4 regions of the Sphingobacterium suaedae genome follow, and region 1 is predicted to be linked to each of the others. Evidence: riboswitches for the same ligand, from Rfam matches in the RefSeq annotation. Region 1 holds a riboswitch; each other region holds the start of a gene.

Region 1 (3,211 bases):
TTCATATCCGATCGGGAGATTGCTTTTTCAAATATCTCCGAGGCTTTCTTCGACTCCTCCTCAGACAAAGCTAGTGTTTGTTGATCGTCTTTTTGAATCAGTTTATCCACGACATCTGCATCAACACGCTTGGCCTGAACCTTCTCACCGCCCTTCTGCTCCAAATAGCTCGCAAAATGCGTATCCAACGGACCATCCAACACCAAAACATCATAACCTTTGGTTTTGACAGAAGCAATAAAGCTATCTTGTTGGGATGCATCGTTGGTATACAAATACACAATATTGCCCTCTTTGTCTACCTGAATATCTTTTACTTTCTCATAGTATTCTTTAAAGGTATAACTTTCATTCTCCGTATTTTTGAGTAGACAGAAATCATTTGCTTTCTCTGCAAATTTATCATCACTCAACATGCCGTATTTAATAAAAAGCGCAATATCATTCCACTTTTCTTCGAAGTTCTTGCGGTCGGCCTTAAAGATTTCGTTCAACTTATCTGCGACTTTCTTCGTGATGTAGTTGTTAATTTTCTTAACATTACTATCCGCTTGCAAAAAGGATCGGGAAACATTCAACGGGATATCAGGCGAGTCGATTACACCTTGTAATAACATCAGAAACTCAGGCACAATATCCTTAACCTCATCCGTAATAAATACCTGACGGGAAAACAACTGGATCTTATTACGCTGTATATCCATCTCGTTCTTTACTTTCGGGAAGTATAAGATCCCAGTTAGATTAAATGGATAATCTACATTAAGATGAATCCAGAACAGCGGTTCATCCATGGAATATGGATACAATTCTCGGTAGAAAGCCAAATAATCTTCATCTTTCAATTCGGAAGGAGCTTTCGTCCATGCCGGTGATGTATTATTAATGATGTTATCAACCTCTACTGTTTTATATTTTGGCTTACCTTCTTCGTCCTCACCGTCCGGTTCCGATTCCGATTTTGTACCAAAGCGTACCGGAACAGGTAAAAACCGAGCGTATTTATTGAGAATGTCACTCAAGCGCGCTTTACTTAAAAATTCTAGCGATTCTTCGTTTACGTGAAGAATGACGTCTGTTCCACGTGTTGTACGTGTACCTTCTGAGATCTCATAGGAAGTACTTCCATCACAAGTCCAATGTGCGGGCGTCGCTCCGTCCTGATAAGACAGGGATTCAATCTCAACCCGATCAGCCACCATAAAGGCAGAGTAAAAGCCGAGACCAAACCGTCCAATGATTTCATTCGCATCATTAGCCTCTTTAAATTTTTCCATAAACTCCGTTGCCCCGGAGAATGCAATCTGATTGATATACTTCTTGATTTCCTCAGCAGTCATACCGATACCGCGATCCGAAATCGTAATGGTCTTTGCTTCTTCATCAAAAGCAACATCGACTGTTAAATCGCCAAGTTCACCTTGAAATTGGCCTAAAGAAGATAAACGCTTGATTTTTTGAGAAGCGTCCACCGCATTGGAAACCAGCTCCCGTAGGAAAATCTCGTTGTCCGAGTAGAGGAATTTTTTGATAACCGGAAAAATATTCTCCGTATGAATCGAAATACTACCTTTTTCTTGCATATATCTACTATTTTATTTTTGCTATAATGCCGAAGGTGAGCAAGGAACATTCCAAACCCAAAATTACAGACAGGATGACAGTTTTCTGACTAACACACGGGCTTTTGCGTACATCCTGTCATTTCACGCAACGATTTACCCTTATTTTTATAAAACAGTTGTGAAAATGAATAAAATCTATTAAACTTGTAGTGTATTCAGAATTGCAGGCGCAATACCAACCGAGTGAAGACACCGCGGTGGTGAAATAATACGGGTAAAATACCAAAATAAACGTGCTAAACGCGTGTTTTAAAACCCCCAAGGATTTCTGGATACAATTTATGGTTAAACCTTTTAATTTTTAAATTGTATGTCTACAGCTATTCAACTCCCTCAACATGTTTTAGATCAGTTCCATACCTACTCCGTTTCCGAGTTGATTACCTTCAACAACGACATCGTCGAAAACAGAGGATGGGGAGCATCCCGGTCGACGTTTCGTAACGCCATATTGAAAGCGTTGGCTAAGAAGGGTATCGACTTATCTCCGATTATCTCGAAGGAAGACGGTTTTAGCGTTATCCAGATCGTAAAAGTTAAATTAGAAAACAATGCGCTGATACCACTCGCCTATGAGTAGCTCATCAACCGAACTACTGCGGAGAAAGTGCCAGCAAAGCAAATGCCCCCAACCAGTGACTGCCCATGTAATCATCGTTGGCTATATTTTTCAACGAGAAATTGACATGGGTATTCGCAAGTGGGATACAGGTATTCGCCAACTCTGGCAAAGCAGAGGAAATTCCATACAGACAATGCGCCCGGCTGAAATTTAGACCATCCAAATGCACTAACTTTCCGTCCGTACGATCGCTTACCATCGCAGGTTGAATGGCATCAATATTTGATTCAAATAGGATGGGCATAAAATCTGACAGCCAGTTTTTGTAAGCTTTTTTTGACATCAAGCGACTCATGAGGTAAGCTTCTTCTAGGCAGGGCGACAAAAAGTCGTTACCGCTCGGCTCGTATGCCAAAGCACAATTTTTGTCATTCTCATAGAAACGCATACTACTCGCTTTTATTGCATTTGCCAGATCCATATCTCCGGTCGCAGTGGCATATTCATACATTAAATTGAGGCTAAAGGCCGTATTGTCATGTTGTCCCGTTCGGATAGGATAAATTAATTTGGACAGATAGACTTGTGTCCGCTGTGACAAAACATCGACCAAAGGTTGCAAGATCGTTTTCCATCTCTGCGCGTCCACATCACGCCATGTTGCTAACTCGTGCTGTAGTTTAAACAACCAAGCCCAGCCATAAGTACGCTCAAACCCTAAATTATTTTCATCATTAAAAAATGAAAGCTCTACTGCTAGGTTTTCCGATGTGATATGCGTATTCAATAACTGCCGAACTGATCCATCCGAATCCAGTTGCGGAAATTGCTTCAGCAATCGGATGATAGACCAGTAACCATGAACTGCTGAATGCCAATCAAAGCATCCGTAGAATATAGGACGTAAAACTTTCGGACTTTTTAGATCGGCCGCACGACCAATCACCTGCCCCAACTTATTAGGGTACTCGGTAACCAAACAATGTGTAGGCAATGTAAAGATCGTCTGTGCGGTTTCTTCATT
Region 2 (3,211 bases), on a different contig from region 1:
GCATAATCCGCGCAATGTGCCACCCGCCTGTTGCAATATTCGATTTATCGAACACTTTACGGGCCAAGGCAGTAATCGTCCAGAACAAAAACAAGATCGTCATTCCGCTACATACTGCCGATCCAGCGTTCATCCAGTACGCGATACGCGACGTATCTCCCATGGCAAGATTTGAAAACACATTCTGGATCATCAGAAATAGAGGCGCACCCGGTTGGTGAACGATCTGAAGTTTATAAGCAGATGCGATAAACTCCCCCGTATCCCACCAGCTGTTAAACTGATCTGCCGTCACCATATAAACACACGTAGCAATAAGGGCGAGAAGCCAACCGATGAGGTTATTAATCTTTTCGTAATTCATATCGTTTATTCTTGGGTAATTTGGATATTAAATTACAAACAAAATACGGGGATCCGTTCGCATTAACATTATTTAACGGGAGGCCTTTGAACCATGTACATAGCCATGGACTTGCATGAAAAAGCGGATTACGATTTATCGGCGTATCCCGCTTTTATATTTTTTTAAATTCGGACGGTGAATCGCTTATGTTAAGCTAGTCGTTCCACAATCTTCTTTGTCGGACCAGGATTACTCATGGTGTAAAAGTGCAGTACCGGTGCGCCGAACTTAATTAGCTCTTTGCATTGGTTGACCAACCATTCCTCGCCCACCTGCCTCACGTCTGCATTTGTTTTGCAAGCGTCAACAGCATCACTCAATTCCTCTGGAATGTCCAGATGGAAGATTTTAGGCAGGGTGATCAACTGCTTCTTGGTTGTCAGTGGTTTCAACCCCGGAATGATCGGTACATGAATGTCGTTATCCCTGCATTTGGTCACGAATTCCTTGTATTTTTCTACGTTAAAAAACATCTGGGTCACGATAAATTCCGCTCCCATGTCTACCTTTTTCTTTAACCATTTGAAATCGGTGTTAAAATTAGGTGCTTCAAAATGTTTCTCTGGGTATCCGGCAACACCTATACAGAAATTTGTCTTTTCTGAGCTCTCAATATCCTCATGCAAATATTTGCCATGGTTCATGTCAATGACTTGTTCCAGCAAATCAGTCGCATAGGCATGTCCGCCTGGTGTAGGAACGAAATCAGGATCGCCTTTTCTTGCATCCCCACGCAAGACTAATACATTGTCAATGCCTAGAAAATTTAAATCGATCAATGCGTTTTCTGTTTCCTCTTTGGTAAAACCACCGCAAATTAGGTGAGGCACGGCATCCACTTTGTATTTACTCATTATGGCTGCGCATATGGCAACGGTTCCTGGACGTTTTCGATAGGCAACACGTTCCAGCAAGCCACTATCATGTTGTTTATACAAATAGTCTTCCCGATGGTATGTTACGTCGATAAATGGAGGTTTGAACTCCATCAATTCGTCCATGGTTTTAAAAATACTTTGGATCCCCTGACCCTTTGCAGGCGGTAGCAACTCGAATGAAAACAAGGTTTTTCCCTTGGCGTTCTTAATATGATCTACAATTTTCATTTTTTTCTATTTAGGCTCAGAGAAAACGCACGGGGAATTGTGATTCTTCAGCTTATCTTTCTCAACCACCTTGTCGAGTAGAATGTAGCACCTTGACCATGGTCAGGTTGCTAAGGCTTCAGCGGGTCTATTCCCTCTGCCTTTCTCTATAAGCGGAGGCTAATATCGTTATTCTAATCAAGAAGTAAAAATTAAAAATCGTTTTTTGCAACCTTTAACATGGGGTAAATCGCTAATAAACAGCGGAAAATTGGAGACTTATTCTTTGTAAAGATCAATGAGACCATCCGGCAGTTCCACTTCGATGATTTCTTCCTCAGGATCTATATCCAATATCAGCTCTTCATTCAACGGAAATAACAGTTCCTTTCCATGAAAGTCCACCCTAGCTATAAATTGTTGAGGAAGTTCTTGCACGTCAATGATCTCACCAATTTCGCCTTCGTGTTCGTCAATTACCCTAAAACCGATTAAATCAGAATAACGGAAGTCGTCCGGATCACGCTCTGGCATCTTGTCCGTGGGCAAATAGGCCTTTTTTTTCACCAATCCCTGTGCTTTATCGATATGATCAACATCCGCTAGCTGGAGATAAGCCGTACTATTCTTCTGCAGTTTAATAGAATCCACGAAATAAGGCACCAACTTCTTGTTTATTTCCAGAAAAAGCACATCAAAATCGAGTTCATCGTAATCAGTGAACTCGAAAAAAAGTTGCAATTCCCCCTTCAATCCTCGGGTTTTCGTGATATAGCCTATATAAAAAGCGTCGTTCAGATTCATCCTGCAAAGTAAGAAGTAAAAAATGACAATTCAAAAAAGGCAGAGCAATGATAAGATCATGTTGTCCGCTCATCGCCCGATCAATTCGCCCAATTAAAAAAGCCGAACCTAATCGGTACGGCTTTCTTGAATCTGTATGAATAATACTTATCCTTCAGTTTCTTCTGACGCTGGAGCTTCAGTTTCTGCTTCTTCAGCAGCAGGAGCCTCCTCAACAGCAGGCGTGTTTTTAGCAACGATAGCAGCAGCTTTGTCCGCTTTTTTCTTTGCTTCTGCAGCAAGAGCAGCTTTCTTAACCTCTTCCTTCGACTGTGCTAAGCCTGATTTCTTACCTTCAATTTTTGCATCTTTACCTTCTGACCATTGTGCAAAAAGTTCTTCTGCTTTAGCTTCATCAAATGCACCTTTTTTCACACCACCTTGTAAGTGTTTTTTGTACAGTACACCTTTGTAAGAAAGGATAGCACGTGCTGTATCTGTAGGCTGTGCACCTTTATTCACCCAATCTAATGCTTTTTCAAAATCCAAAACGATTGTCGCTGGATTTGTGTTTGGATTGTAAGAACCGATACGCTCGATGAATTTACCATCACGTGGAGCACGTGAATCTGCTACTACTACGTGGTAGAAAGGCTTTCCTTTTTTACCATGTCTTTGCAATCTGATTTTAGTTGCCATGTTTTTTTTGTTTATGTATTCAACATATCCCCCGTGCCTCATGCAAGAGGGGACGCAAAGATAGCAATTTAAATCTGAAAAATAAAAACAAAAAAGAAGCTAGGTCTGTCTACCTCTGCGAGTTGCAGGCCTTCGTAGACAAACGCTCATCATTACTTACTTTATTTTTCCCCTTTTTATCGCTATTTTCAAACCATGAACGCAGTTGCTCCACTAAAAATACTAAAGGCTTCCGCTG
Region 3 (3,211 bases), 460 kb from region 1:
GCATTACATTTCCCCGTTGCGTCAGGATCGACTGGGCCCCTGCGTCCTTATAGCGAATTTTTGTCACGGCTTCCATGGGTTCACTAAGTGATGCATACTTGATTAAGTTGATATCACGCACAAGGGCTTGTGATTTTTCCAATTCGTGCTCTTCTCCCAATACGACAGAATTGCTCTCCGGTAAAATCTCAATAACAAACATAGGTTTGCCTAATGCGATACCCAATCCTTTACGTTGTCCGATTGTAAAATATGGATACCCAATGTGCTTCCCAACCACCGTACCATCTGCCAAAATAAAATTTCCTGGTCCGATTTCTTCATCTAACGTCGGTCGTTTGTGTCGAAGGAAAGCCCGATAATCGTTATCCGGGACGAAGCAAATCTCGTAACTTTCTGACTTTTGCGCCAGCTCCTCTTGTCCCATTTCTAAGGCCATCTGGCGGATTTCTTTTTTTGTAAAATTCCCTAATGGAAACTGCGTTCGGGCCAAATTTTCCTGCGACACGCCCCACAGCACATAAGATTGATCCTTATTTTCGTCCCTCCCTTTAGAGATGACGTATCGACCATTGTCGTGCATACGAATATTCGCATAATGTCCGGTCGCAATAAACTCACAGTCCAATTTATCCGCGCGTTTCATCAATGCTGACCATTTGATGTGGGTATTGCAAAGGACACAAGGATTTGGCGTGCGTCCGGCAATATATTCGTCTACAAAATTGTCGATGACATAATCACCAAATTCGTCGCGTATGTCCAATATATAATGAGGGAAACCATATCCTACGGCTAGAGAACGAGCATCGTTTATACTATCGAGACTGCAACAGCCGGTTTCTTTCGAAGAGCCACCGGCGGATGCATAATCCCAAGTTTTCATCGTAATGCCAATGACCTCGTAGCCCTGCTCATGCAACATAACGGCTGCAACTGAACTATCTACTCCGCCACTCATTGCAACCAAAACTCTACCTTTTTTACTCATACTAATTTTGTGAAGTGCAAAGATAGCGTATTTGACTCAGTGCAGTGTTTATTTGATGTAATTTTATCTTGATCAGAATCAACCAGTTGAAAAATGCACTAAAAATAATTAGAACAAAAGTTTTAGAATTCAAAAAAAGACCCTAGATTTGCAACGCAACAAAGGAAATCAATGTTGTAACGGTGCCATAGCTCAGTTGGTAGAGCAAAGGACTGAAAATCCTTGTGTCGCTGGTTCGAATCCAGCTGGCACCACCAAAATCTGAGAGTAACAGATTCCAAACAAAAACTTAAGGTGCCATAGCTCAGTTGGTAGAGCAAAGGACTGAAAATCCTTGTGTCGCTGGTTCGAATCCAGCTGGCACCACCAAAATCTGAAAGTAACAGATTTCAAACAAAAACTTAAGGTGCCATAGCTCAGTTGGTAGAGCAAAGGACTGAAAATCCTTGTGTCGCTGGTTCGAATCCAGCTGGCACCACGAGAAAGCCTCTTCATTAAAAGAGGTTTTTTTTATTAGGAATGTTCTGCGAATACCATGGTCTTCTTCAAACAGCCGCATGATGCTTCCCCAACGGAATCTCATGGCGGGTTATCAAACTGGATTCCAAATAAAATTTGTATTCTATTGAAAAACGGTTATATTTGCGGAGTACTTCGATAGTGGTACCCTAATCAACACCTTCCGAAAGCTAGGTCTTGATTTATAAAGAAGTGGCGAGAGACTGGCTCGATGACCCACTGGCAACCTTCAATAGCATTGAAAAGGTGCCAATTCCTGTCCAAAGTAATAATGCTTTGGAGCATATAAATGACATAAGACAATGATAGCACTTACAACAGTACATTCTTATACGGCATTTTTATACCCTAGACGCATAACAACAGGGAACATGGTTTTGACTACGCGAATGCGTTAGTCGTTCCCGGCCACACAAGGTAGGACGAACTCCCTCCTATTCCATGGCCTTATGCCCGAACGACCACCCTCCCCTTTGTCCCTGGAGTATACCGATATACTATTTAGTAAACCTTTAAAATATTCTATACTATGTCATCAAATAGAAACTTAAAATTCGAAACCCTGCAAGTTCATGCAGGTCAGGAAGTTGACCCTACAACAGGCTCAAGGGCTCTTCCCATTTATCAAACAACATCCTATGTGTTTGAAAATGCGGAACACGGAGCCAACCTGTTCGCCTTAAAGCAATTTGGAAACATCTATACTCGTATTATGAACCCCACTACCGATGCGTTCGAAAAGCGAATCGCAGCGCTTGAAGGTGGTGTCGCTGCCCTCGCTGTCGCTTCGGGACAGGCAGCACAATTTATTGCCTTGACGAATATCTTAGAAAGCGGTGATAATTTTGTGGCGGGTTCAAATCTGTATGGTGGTACCTATAACCAATTTAAGGTATCTTTTAAGCGTTTAGGTATAGAGGCTCGATTTGCGGCCGATAGCGATGCCGAACAAATTGAGCCGTTAATTGACGAACGCACTAAGGCAATTTATGTGGAAACTATCGGGAATCCAAGCTACAATATTCCGGATTTCGAAAAAATTGCGGCATTGGCAAAGAAGTATGATCTTCCGCTTATCGTAGACAACACCTTTGGTGCAGGGGGCTACCTCTTTAAGCCATTAGAACATGGCGCTCATATCGTCGTTGAATCGGCTACGAAATGGATTGGTGGACATGGGACAAGTATAGGCGGTGTCATTATTGATGGTGGCAATTACAACTGGGGAAATGGCAAATTTAAACAATTCTCGGAGCCGTCTGAGGGATATCATGGACTGGTGTTTGCCGATGTATTTGGTCCAAATGGCCCTTTTGGCAACATACAATTTATCATACGTGCCCGTGTGGAAGGCTTACGCGACTTCGGTCCGGCCTTGTCGCCATTCAATTCGTTCTTACTTGTACAAGGGCTTGAAACGTTGTCCCTTCGTGTACAGCGACATATAGACAATGCACTGGAGATCGCGCAATGGCTAGAAGCGCATCCGCAGGTTGAAAAAGTCAGTTATCCCGGACTTAAAAGCCATCCTTACCATCAAAACGCGCAGAAATACTTGAAAAATGGATACGGATCTGTGTTATCTTTTACGATTAAAGGCGGCGCAAGCAAGGCCGATGAATTTATTGATGCACTGGAATTAATCAGTCACCTAGCCAATGTGGGCGACGCGAAAACATTAATTATACATCCAGCAGCGAC
Region 4 (3,211 bases), on a different contig from region 1:
CCCAAATTAGAAATTTGTGATCGAAATGATCTTCGAGCCATTGACATAACGTGGATTTGATGACAGAAAAATCTACTACCCTGCCAATTGAATCCAACCGATCTGCCACAACGGTAAAATGTATACGATAATTGTGGCCATGTAGAAAACGGCATTTGCCTTCATGACCCACGACACGATGACCGCAGGAAATATCGTGATAACGCTCAACAACAATCATAAGGCAAAGATAAAAATAGATTTTGATTGTATAATCCAAAAAAGCATGTTCGTTTTAACATGCTTTTTTGGAGGTATCTACGATCGTTGAAGGAGACGACCCGGAAACTGACCGACGTTTTCCAATGTCAGTTGTTGCATCACCTGATAGAGTTGTGCTTTGAACATGCTGATCGTGTGGTCACCCCCATCGTCGCCTAATGCGCCTACGCCATACATAAACGGTCTACCCATGAAGTTGAAATCGGATCCAACCGCATGTGCTCTTGCTAAATCTACCCCTGATCGGATGCCGCCATCAAGCATAATCTTAACTTTTTCCTTATACACCGGATTGCTGGCCAAATGGATGAGTGAATTGATGGAAGATTCCCCCGCATCAATTTGTCGGCCACCATGGTTCGAAACAATGACGCCATCTACGCCGATTCCGATCGCTGCTTGCATGTCTTCATCTGTGGTAATACCTTTTAATACAAGAGGACCATTCCAAATATCGCGTATGGCTTTGACTTTTTCTACATTGACTTTGCCAGTGAACGTCCGATTCATAAATTGGCCCAACTGAGAAAGATCTAAACCTTTTTCCATGTAAGGTTTCAGTGTCGCAAACGAAGGGATTCCGTGCTGTAAGGTTTTTATTCCCCAAGTTGGCCGTATCATGGCTTGTATGATATTCGAGATATTCATCTTGGGCGGCATAGACAAGCCGCTTTTTATTTCTCGATAACGAAGTCCAAACGAAGGGACATCTACAAGAACAACTAATACAGGACATTCTACATCTTTTAGTCGGCGTAAGATATCATCGCGTAAACGATCTTCCGTGGGATGGTAGAGTTGAAACCAAGCTTTTCCGTCAGACACCTTGGCTATGCGTTCGATGCTGCTTGTGGAAACAGTGCTTAGTGTATAAGGAATATCGTGCTTCGCAGCAGCCTTTGCCAAAATTTCGGGTGCATTGGGCCACATTAGACCCTGCAAACCGATAGGTGAAATACCAAATGGCGCGCTATATCGACGACCGAATAATTCGACAGACATGTCAATGTCGCCCGCAACGTGAAGATATTGAGGTTTTAAAAAAATATCGTCGAAATCACTCTCGTTTTTTGCAAGGTTAAACTCTTCATTTGCTCCGCCTTCCAAGTAATCGAATGCAAATTTGGGAATTCGGGATTTGGCCTTCGTCTTCAAATCAGCCACAGAGGGGTATTTTGGATTATATCGATACAAGATTTTCTTACTCATGTAAATCAGTGTTTAAATACAGGTGCCGAAGATACATACTATTCATGAAAATACCATCCTGTACAGGTAGGTACGCCAACTGCTAAAAATATTTTTGGGAAATCCGATAGTTATCCTTATCTTAGTCCCGCTTATAGAGAAAGGCCGAGGGAATAGACCCGCTGAAGCCTTAGCAACCTGTCACTGGACAAGGTGCTACATTCTACTCCAAACGTAATGAAATGGAGAAAGATAAGCTGAGATCACTAATCCTAGTGTCCTTCTCTCCAAGCAGCAATAAGGAAAGAATATTTAACAAGTAAACATTTATGTTATTAACAAACAATTTAGGTTACCCACGTGTGGGAGCGTTCCGCGAATTGAAAAAAGCCAATGAAGCATATTGGGCTAAGAAAATCAGCGCGGACGAATTATTGCAAGCTGGACTTAAAATCCGGGAGGGCAACTGGAAAACTCAAAAGGATGCAGGTATTGACCTAATCCCTTCCAACGACTTTTCATTTTATGATCAGGTTTTGGACTTGTCGTTGACGGTAGGTGCTATTCCTGAGCGCTACCATTCACTATTGAATAAAATTGATCGTCAGTATAATCTCGATTTGTATTACGCGATGGCACGTGGTTTCCAAGAAGAAGGCGTAGACGTTACGGCTATGGAAATGACAAAATGGTTTGATACCAATTATCACTACATCGTTCCTGAATTTACGAAAGATCAAACATTTAAGTTGACTTCGGAAAAATTCTTAAACGAATACAACGAAGCAAAATCGTTAGGCATCGAAACAAAACCTGTTTTAATTGGCCCGATTACCTATTTATTACTAGGAAAAGAAAAAGAAGCTGGTTTTAGCCGTATCGATTTAATCGACAACTTGCTACCGGTTTATGAAGAAATTTTGACTAAGTTGGCGGCAGCAGGAGCACAATATGTGCAGATTGATGAGCCTTACTTAGCATTGGATATCGACGATGCAACACGCGCTTTATACGGAAGCGTTTTCGAAAAGTTAGCTGCGGCAGCTCCAAGTGTCAAACTGATCGTTGCTACTTATTTCGAAGCGCTTCGCGACAATGAGGAAATTGCGCTCAAACTGCCGGTTCATGCATTGCACCTGGATCTCGTGCGTGGAGAAGATCAACTGGATACGATATTATCTAAAGTTCCTACTTCCCTTACCCTTTCCTTGGGTGTGGTAGAAGGTCGAAATATTTGGAAAAATGATTATGAAAAATCATTAGCAAAAATTAAGCAAGCAGTCGATGTTTTGGGTGCGGATCGCGTATGGGTCGCTCCATCGTCTTCTTTACTTCATGTTCCTTTTGATCTGGATAATGAAGATAACGAAGAGTCGTTGCCGGCAGAAGTGAAAAACTGGTTAGCCTTTGCCAAGCAGAAATTGGCAGAAGTCAAAGACTTAGCCATCTTGGCGGATGGTCATGTTGATGCGAACACAGCGGAACGGTTTGAGGCAAACAAAGCTGCTGCGGAAAGTCGGCGGACATCTCCTTTAATTCATAAACCAGAAGTAAAAGAACGTGTAAACAACATCACCGATGATGATGCGAAACGTACTTCTCCTTTTGCCTCTCGTAAAGCAGCACAACAAGCTAAATTCAACTTGCCGGCGTTCGCTACAACAACAATCGGTTCTTTCCCGCAAACGAAAGACGTGCGTAAGTGGAGAGCAGACTTGAAAAAAGGAGCGATCTCACAAGATGAATACGATAAAGAAATCGC

The links. Region 1 has a riboswitch for S-adenosylmethionine ahead of ACFSR5_RS07700 (5-oxoprolinase). Riboswitches for the same ligand answer to the same signal wherever they lie in the genome.
Region 2: another riboswitch for S-adenosylmethionine. It lies ahead of ACFSR5_RS13360 (methylenetetrahydrofolate reductase); the one in region 1 lies ahead of ACFSR5_RS07700 (5-oxoprolinase).
Region 3: another riboswitch for S-adenosylmethionine. It lies ahead of ACFSR5_RS05665 (O-acetylhomoserine aminocarboxypropyltransferase/cysteine synthase family protein); the one in region 1 lies ahead of ACFSR5_RS07700 (5-oxoprolinase).
Region 4: another riboswitch for S-adenosylmethionine. It lies ahead of metE (5-methyltetrahydropteroyltriglutamate--homocysteine S-methyltransferase); the one in region 1 lies ahead of ACFSR5_RS07700 (5-oxoprolinase).

The regions. Positions count from the first base shown of each region.
Region 1 covers NZ_JBHULR010000003.1:979,569-982,779, forward strand. The annotation lists gene htpG (molecular chaperone HtpG) at 1-1,583, opposite strand, end outside; SAM-I-IV-variant riboswitch at 1,772-1,866, shown strand; gene ACFSR5_RS07700 (5-oxoprolinase) at 1,936-2,205, shown strand; gene ACFSR5_RS07705 (DUF2891 domain-containing protein) at 2,219-3,211, opposite strand, start outside.
Region 2 covers NZ_JBHULR010000005.1:123,804-127,014, forward strand. The annotation lists gene ACFSR5_RS13355 (glycosyltransferase family 117 protein) at 1-364, opposite strand, end outside; gene ACFSR5_RS13360 (methylenetetrahydrofolate reductase) at 556-1,512, opposite strand; SAM riboswitch class I at 1,562-1,667, opposite strand; gene rimM (ribosome maturation factor RimM) at 1,771-2,295, opposite strand; gene ACFSR5_RS13370 (30S ribosomal protein S16) at 2,443-2,973, opposite strand; gene ACFSR5_RS13375 (UvrD-helicase domain-containing protein) at 3,169-3,211, shown strand, end outside.
Region 3 covers NZ_JBHULR010000003.1:519,243-522,453, forward strand. The annotation lists gene mnmA (tRNA 2-thiouridine(34) synthase MnmA) at 1-991, opposite strand, end outside; tRNA gene ACFSR5_RS05650 (tRNA-Phe) at 1,173-1,248, shown strand; tRNA gene ACFSR5_RS05655 (tRNA-Phe) at 1,285-1,360, shown strand; tRNA gene ACFSR5_RS05660 (tRNA-Phe) at 1,397-1,469, shown strand; SAM riboswitch class I at 1,690-1,802, shown strand; gene ACFSR5_RS05665 (O-acetylhomoserine aminocarboxypropyltransferase/cysteine synthase family protein) at 2,040-3,211, shown strand, end outside.
Region 4 covers NZ_JBHULR010000021.1:288,597-291,807, reverse strand. The annotation lists gene ACFSR5_RS20535 (6-pyruvoyl trahydropterin synthase family protein) at 1-220, opposite strand, end outside; gene ACFSR5_RS20530 (alpha-hydroxy acid oxidase) at 298-1,470, opposite strand; SAM riboswitch class I at 1,599-1,708, shown strand; gene metE (5-methyltetrahydropteroyltriglutamate--homocysteine S-methyltransferase) at 1,779-3,211, shown strand, end outside.